2 regions of the Crossiella sp. NPDC003009 genome follow, and region 2 is predicted to be linked to the other one. Evidence: riboswitches for the same ligand, from Rfam matches in the RefSeq annotation. Region 2 holds a riboswitch; the other holds the start of a gene.
The links. A riboswitch is a leader RNA that binds a small molecule or an ion and turns the genes downstream of it on or off. The one in region 2 is predicted to bind thiamine pyrophosphate.
Positions count from the first base shown of each region.

Region 1: another riboswitch for thiamine pyrophosphate. It lies ahead of ACWDY5_RS17520 (thiamine ABC transporter substrate-binding protein); the one in region 2 lies ahead of thiC (phosphomethylpyrimidine synthase ThiC).

Region 1 is NZ_JBSFUA010000013.1:164,462-167,814, forward strand. It holds gene ACWDY5_RS17515 (ABC transporter permease) at 1-206, opposite strand, end outside; gene ACWDY5_RS17520 (thiamine ABC transporter substrate-binding protein) at 182-1,225, opposite strand; TPP riboswitch at 1,225-1,337, opposite strand; gene ACWDY5_RS17525 (4a-hydroxytetrahydrobiopterin dehydratase) at 1,389-1,685, shown strand; gene ACWDY5_RS17530 (alkaline phosphatase PhoX) at 1,708-2,868, opposite strand; gene ACWDY5_RS17535 (BTAD domain-containing putative transcriptional regulator) at 2,977-3,353, opposite strand, start outside.
Region 2 is NZ_JBSFUA010000008.1:248,715-252,067, forward strand. It holds gene thiD (bifunctional hydroxymethylpyrimidine kinase/phosphomethylpyrimidine kinase) at 1-253, opposite strand, end outside; gene thiC (phosphomethylpyrimidine synthase ThiC) at 250-1,902, opposite strand; TPP riboswitch at 1,894-2,025, opposite strand; gene ACWDY5_RS12285 (hypothetical protein) at 2,050-3,066, opposite strand; gene ACWDY5_RS12290 (hypothetical protein) at 3,063-3,353, opposite strand, start outside.

The DNA of each region.
Region 1 (3,353 bases), on a different contig from region 2:
GTCGCCGCCGCGGCCTGGCCCAGGGTGAAGGCGACCAGGCTCCAGGTGGACGGGTCGGCCAGCGTCTTGGCCACCCCGGTGCGGCCGAGGCCGAGCCCGATGATCGCGGCCACCGGCCAGGCGAAGAAGACGGCCAGGAAGGCCAGCGGAACAGCGGCCGCGGCCCCGAGGCCGAGCCTGCTCAGCCCTGAACGAGCTTGCGCCACTGCTCCACCCAGCGCTCCCGGCCCTCGGCGACCTTGGCCGCGGGCAGCGTGGCCGCCTGCTGCGGCTGCGGCGCGACCTGCTGCCACACCGGCGGCAGCGCGACGCCCTCACGGGCCGGGTAGACGAACATCTGCTCGGCCACCTGCGCCTGGAACTTCTCGCCCAGCAGGAAGTCGACCAGCTTGCGCGCGGCCTCGGGCTGCTTGGCGCCCTTGAGCACGCCGGTGTACTCGACCTGGCGGTAGCAGGTGTCCAGCAGCGCCTTGGTCTTCGGCTTGCCGTCCTCACCGACCTCGGCCGCGGGCGAGGAGGCGTAGGAGAGCACGATCGGCCGCTTTCCCTTGCCGCCCACCGAGAACTCCTGCTTGTAGGCGGTCTCCCAGCCGTTGACCACCTTGACCCCGTTGTCCTTCAACCGGTTCCAGTACCCGGCCCAGCCGTCCTCGCCGAGCTTGGCCACCGTGTTGAGCAGGAAGGCCAGTCCCGGCGAGGAGGTCGCGGGGTCGGAGACCACCAACAGGTCCTTGTACTTCGCATCGGCGAGGTCGTCCAGCGACTTCGGCTCGGCCAGCCCCTGCTGCGCGAAGTAGCCGAGGTCGATGTTCATGCACACATCGCCCAGGTCGACCGCGGACAGCGCGCCCGAGCCCTCCACCGCGTAGCGCTGCGGGCCCTTGGCCGCCTCGGGGCTCTGGTAGGGCTCCAGCAGGCCGTTGTCGATGGCCCTGGAGGCGAAGGTGGAGTCCACGCCGAAGACCACGTCGCCCAGCGGGTTGGCCTTGGTCAGCACCAGCTGGTTGGTCAGCGCGCCGGCGTCGCCCAGCGCCCGCTGCTCCACGGTGACCCCGGTCTGCTTCTTGAACTCGGCGAACACCCCCTCGGCCACCGCGAAGGACTCGTGCGTGAGCAGCACCACCTTGGTCTGTCCGGGCGGCGCGGGCGTCGGCCCGGTCAGCGAACACCCCGTGAGCAGGACAAGGCTGGTGACCAGCGCGAACGCGGCCGATGTGCGACGCAAAGTTCCTCCTGACGCAGTCCCTACACCGGCATGACCCGGATCAGGTGCGGACGGTCGAGAGCTGACCGCTCTCCTCTCAGCCCGGCAACACCGGACTCCCGTGGCATCTGGAGTGACCATACGCCGGGTCGCGCTCCCGGGCGCGCACCACCACCATGGAGGCATGGCCGAACTGCTGAACGATGACCAGATCAAAGAAGACCTGGTGCGCCTGCCCCAGTGGCGCGCGGTCGGCGCGGAGCTGGTGCGCACGGTCGAGCTGGACAGCTTCGCGCAGGCCATCCAGGTGGTGAACCGGGTGGCGGAGGTCGCGGAGAACGACAACCACCACCCGGACATCGACATCCGCTGGCGATCCCTGACCTTCCGCTGCTCAACCCATTCGAAGGGCGGGATCACCGACCTGGACGTGGCCATGGCCCAGGAGATCGACGGCGTGGTCGACGCGATCGCCGGTTAGGCCCGGAACGGCGCAGTGCCGGTTAGACCCGGAACGGGCCGGTGACCTCGTAGGTGATGCCGCCGCTGCTGCTCCCGCTGGTGCCGCGCTGGGAGGAGAAGTAGAGCCGGTTGCCGGCCGGGTTGAACGCGGGGCCGCAGATCTCCGAACCGCTGTGCCCGTTGACCCGCAGGAACGGGGCCACCACGCCGGTCTTGGTGATGATGCAGATCTCCATGTTGCCGCCATCCTCGGCGACGAAGAGGTCCCCGCTGCTGGTCCCGGTGACGTTGTCCACCCCGGTCAGCGGCGCGGTGCCACTGGTGACCAGGTTGTCGTCGTAGGTCAGGCTGATCGAGCTGGTGCCGGCGTTGTAGGCCCAGACCCGGTTGTCACCCTTGGTGGTGAACCAGCAGGTGCCGCCCGCGTAGTAGCAGCCCTCGCCGCCGTTGAACCGCTTCGCGCCGCTGACCTGGTTGCGGGTGGCGGTCGTGCTGCCTGCGGGGTCCGAGACCCGGCCCCAGGTCACCGGGCCGCTGGTCTGGGAGCTGCCGCCCTTGAGCACTTCCAGGGTGCCGCTGGAGAGGTCGCCCCAGGTGGTGGGCTTGAAGCGGTAGAAGCAGCCGTCCGGGACGTCCTCGGTGAGGTAGATGTAGCCGTGGTCGGCGTCGGTGGCGCAGGCCTCGTGCTTGAACCGGCCCATCGCCGGGCGGCGGATGGCGGCCTTGACGCCCCACGGGTCGGTCTCGTAGACGTAGCCGCGGTCCACCTCCTCGCAGGAAAGCCAGGTGTTCCAGGGAGTGGCGCCGCCCGCGCAGTTGACGTTGGTGTTGGCCAGGGTGCGGTAAGCGCCGGTGATCTTGCCGGTGCTGTCGAACTTGACCGCGCCCACCCCGCCGGTGCTGGAGACCTCGCTGTTGGAGACGTAGATCCAGCCGCTGCCGTCGGCGAAACAGGCCCCGCCGTCCGGCGCCGGGTGCCAGGTGTAGCTCGTGCCGGTCACCTGCTGCCCGGTGCGCGCGATGACCCGGCTGGTGAACCCCTGTGGCAGCTGGATCCCATTGGCGTCGGCGGACAACAACGCGCCGTAGGGGCTGGGGCCGGGCTGGGCGCCCTCGGCGAAGGCGTCCCGCCAGGCCGCTCCGCCGAAGGCCCCGGCCGCGGCGCCGACCACGGCGACCCGTAAGAAGTTGCGTCGTTCCACGGTGAACTCCCGTCAGTTCGGGTGACACTCAGGAGTCTTGCGAGCGCCAAGGCTCACGGGTACGGGCAAAAGGCCGGTGAACACTGGGGATCCCCACAGTGGACATCGTCAGTTCACGCAGGGACACGACCAGCGCCGGTGCCAGTCGGCGGCCTCGGCCGCCTCCCTGATGCCCAGCCGGTCGAAGATCTCCCGCGCCTCCCGCCAGGCCCGGTGCGCCGCGGCCGCCGTGCCCGCCGCCGCGTGCACCGCGCCCACATCGCGCAGGGTGCGCGCCCGCCACACCGGCAGCCGCAGCTCGGCCCAGCCGGTCAGGGCCAGGTTCAGGAAGTGCAGCGCCGGTTCCGCCCGGCCCAGGGCCAGGCAGCATTCGCCGAGGGTGCGGTGCAGCAGGGCCAGGCCGAAGGTGTCGTGCAGGGCGTGGCAGGTCTTGATGCCTGCCAGCAGGGCGGGTTCGGCCCGGTCCGGGCGGTGCTGGCGGATCC
Region 2 (3,353 bases):
TGGCCGCCTGCACGCCGATGTCGGTGGCCACCGCCTCGATCTGGGCGGCCACCACCTCCGGCGCGATCTCCACGATGCCGGTCACGCCGAGCGAGTTCTGCACGGTGATCGCGGTGATCGCGGTCATGCCGTGCACTCCGCACCCGAGGAAGGTGCGGAGGTCGGCCTGGAGCCCGGCCCCGCCACCGGAGTCCGAACCGGCGATGGTCAGCGTCCGGGGCGGGGTCGGCGCTCCTGCGTGGTGCTGGGTCAACGGTCCACCACTGGCAGGTAGACCTTGTTGCCCTGTTCGGAAAACTCGCTCGACTTCTCCTGCATACCCGCCTCGATCGCCTCCACTGAGGACAGTCCGTGCTCCTCAGCGTACTTGCGCACGTCCTGCGTGATCTTCATCGAGCAGAACTTCGGCCCGCACATCGAGCAGAAGTGCGCGGTCTTGGCGGGTTCGGCGGGCAGTGTCTCGTCGTGGTAGGCCCGCGCGGTGTCCGGGTCCAGCGACAGGTTGAACTGGTCCACCCAGCGGAACTCGAAGCGCGCCTGGGACAGCGCGTCATCGCGTTCCTGCGCCCTCGGATGGCCCTTGGCCAGGTCCGCGGAGTGGGCGGCGATCTTGTAGGTGATCACGCCGACCTTCACGTCGTCCCGGTTGGGCAGGCCGAGGTGCTCCTTGGGCGTGACGTAGCAGAGCATCGCGGTGCCGTGCCAGGCGATCTGCGCCGCGCCGATGGCCGAGGTGATGTGGTCGTAGGCGGGCGCGATGTCGGTGGCCAGCGGGCCGAGGGTGTAGAACGGCGCCTCACCGCACAGCTCCTCCTCCAGCCGCACGTTCTCCTTGATCTTGTGCATCGGCACGTGACCGGGGCCCTCGATCATCACCTGCACGTCGTGCGCCCGCGCGATGTGGGTCAGCTCGCCGAGGGTCTTCAGCTCGGCGAACTGGGCCTCGTCGTTGGCGTCGGCGATCGAGCCGGGCCGCAGGCCGTCACCGAGGGAGAAGGTGACGTCGTAGGCCCGCAGGATCTCGCACAGTTCCTCGAAGTGCGTGTAGAGGAAGCTCTCCTTGTGGTGCGCCAGGCACCAGGCGGCCATGATCGAACCGCCGCGGGAGACGATGCCGGTGACCCGCTTGGCGGTCAGCGGCACGTATCGCAGCAGCACGCCGGCGTGCACGGTCATGTAGTCCACGCCCTGCTCGCACTGCTCGATCACGGTGTCCCGGTAGACCTCCCAGGACAGCTGGGCCGGATCGCCGTTGACCTTCTCCAGGGCCTGGTAGATCGGCACCGTGCCGATCGGCACCGGCGAGTTGCGCATGATCCACTCACGGGTCTCGTGGATCCGCTTGCCGGTGGAGAGGTCCATCACGGTGTCGGCGCCCCAGCGGGTGGCCCACACCATCTTCTCGACCTCGTCCTCGATGGAGGAGGACACGGCCGAGTTGCCGATGTTCGCGTTCACCTTCACCAGGAACTTCTTCCCGATGATCATCGGCTCCGCCTCGGGGTGGCACCGGTTGAGCGGGATGACCGCCCGCCCGATGGCGACCTCGCTGCGCACCAGTTCCACATCGACGCCCTCGCGCACGGCGATGTACTGCATCTCCGGGGTGATGATGCCCGCCTTGGCGTAGGCGAGCTGGGTCACCGCGCCGTTGACCGGCTCGCGCGCGGCGACCCAGTCAGCGCGCAGCCTCGGCAGTCCACTGTGGACATCAATGGTGGCCTCGGTGTCGGTGTACGGCCCTGAGGTGTCGTACACGTCGAGGTGTTCGCCGTTGGTCAGCCCCACGCGCCGGAACGGCACCTGGACTCCACCTGGCCCCTCGACGTACACCTTGGCCGAACCCTGGATCGGGCCGGTGGTGACGGTCGGACGGATGTTCCGATCGGCAAGTGCCGTCATGGCAAAGCTCCCTACGCCGGCATTACCCGGTCAGGTTCAGGCGGTCGACAGCCCCAGGGTCGAAAAGCCGACACCTAGCTGCCCTCTCAGCCCGTTTCGGTACGAGCTCCCGCGTGTTGTGTTGTGGTGGTGGGCCGCACGGGCCCTCTAGGCACCATAGTGAGCGATCGGCGTGCTGACCACACCGCTCGCCGGGTGAAATGTGCGCAGTACTCCGTCTGCCAGCTCGGCGAACCCGCCGGTCGCCGGGTTGTGCGCGGTGGGCTGGATGCCCTCCACCAGCCCGATCCGTTCGCCAGTGCCCGGATCCCAGGTCTCCAGCCCCGCCGCCGCGCTGACGTGCAGCTTGCCCTGGTGCGCCCACATCGGCCCGTCCAGACCGGTCAGGCTGCCGACCAGCTCGCGGCTGGGCGCGTCGTAGAGGTGGGTGACCACCACCCGGTCCGCCTCGTGGTGGATCCGTTGCAGCGCCACCGTGTTGTCGTCGAGCCAGGCCACCGGGATGTCCCAGGCGTAGTCGTCGGTGTCCAGGTAGGGCATCCGCTCGGGCACGTGGGTGTCCCCGCCCAGCCAGGCCGTCACGTCGATGAGCGAGGGGGCTGGGGCCGGGTGCCAGAACCAGCCGTCGGCGAGTAGCCAGCGCCCGGACGGGCTGGCGTGCAGGGCGCCGTGGAAGTAGCTGAGGCCGTTCTCCGGTTCCGGTTCGCCGACCGGCCAGTTCGAGCGCACCTCGCGCTCGGTCAGCAGCTCACCGCCGGGCAGCGCGAAGGCGTCCACCCGGTTCCAGTCGGTCTGCGCGACCAGCACGTCTCCCGGCAGGAAGGCCACCCCGAACGGCACGGTGTACACGTCCCAGCCCTCGTCGCGGCGCAACGCGAACACCTCGTGCCCCGCCGCCAAGTCGACCAGCGACCCGTGCCAGCCGTAGTCGTCGGTCACCGCCGCGTACCGGCCGTCCGCCGAGGTGTGCAATCCGAAGCCCCGCGTCCGGCCCCGGAAGTCGTCGGGCTCCGTCGCGTACTCCCAGGACACGAAGTCGGCGACCACCTCCGCCTCGCCGGACTCGCTCAGCCGGATGAGGTGGTCGTTGGCGTCGTTGATGGTCAGCCAGCCGTCCGGCAGTGGCGCCAGTCGCCGGTGGGTGTGCCGGATCGCGTACTTCACCAGGTCATGGTCTCGCGGGGGTCGACTGAATATTCGCCAGTGTGCGCAGCACCCCGTCGGTGAGCTCGGCGAACGCGCCGGTCACCGGGTTGTGCGCGTGCGGCCGGAACCCCTCGACCAGCCCGATCCGCGCGCCCCGCGCCGGAGCCGAAGCCCCACATCGGACCGCCCGGACCGGCGAACATCCCGGCGCGTGCGGCGGTCCTGGCGTCGTACAGCTCGACCCCGTCGATCATCATCCAGTCACCCTGGCCGATCCGCTGGACCGCGACGGTGTCCTCGTCCAC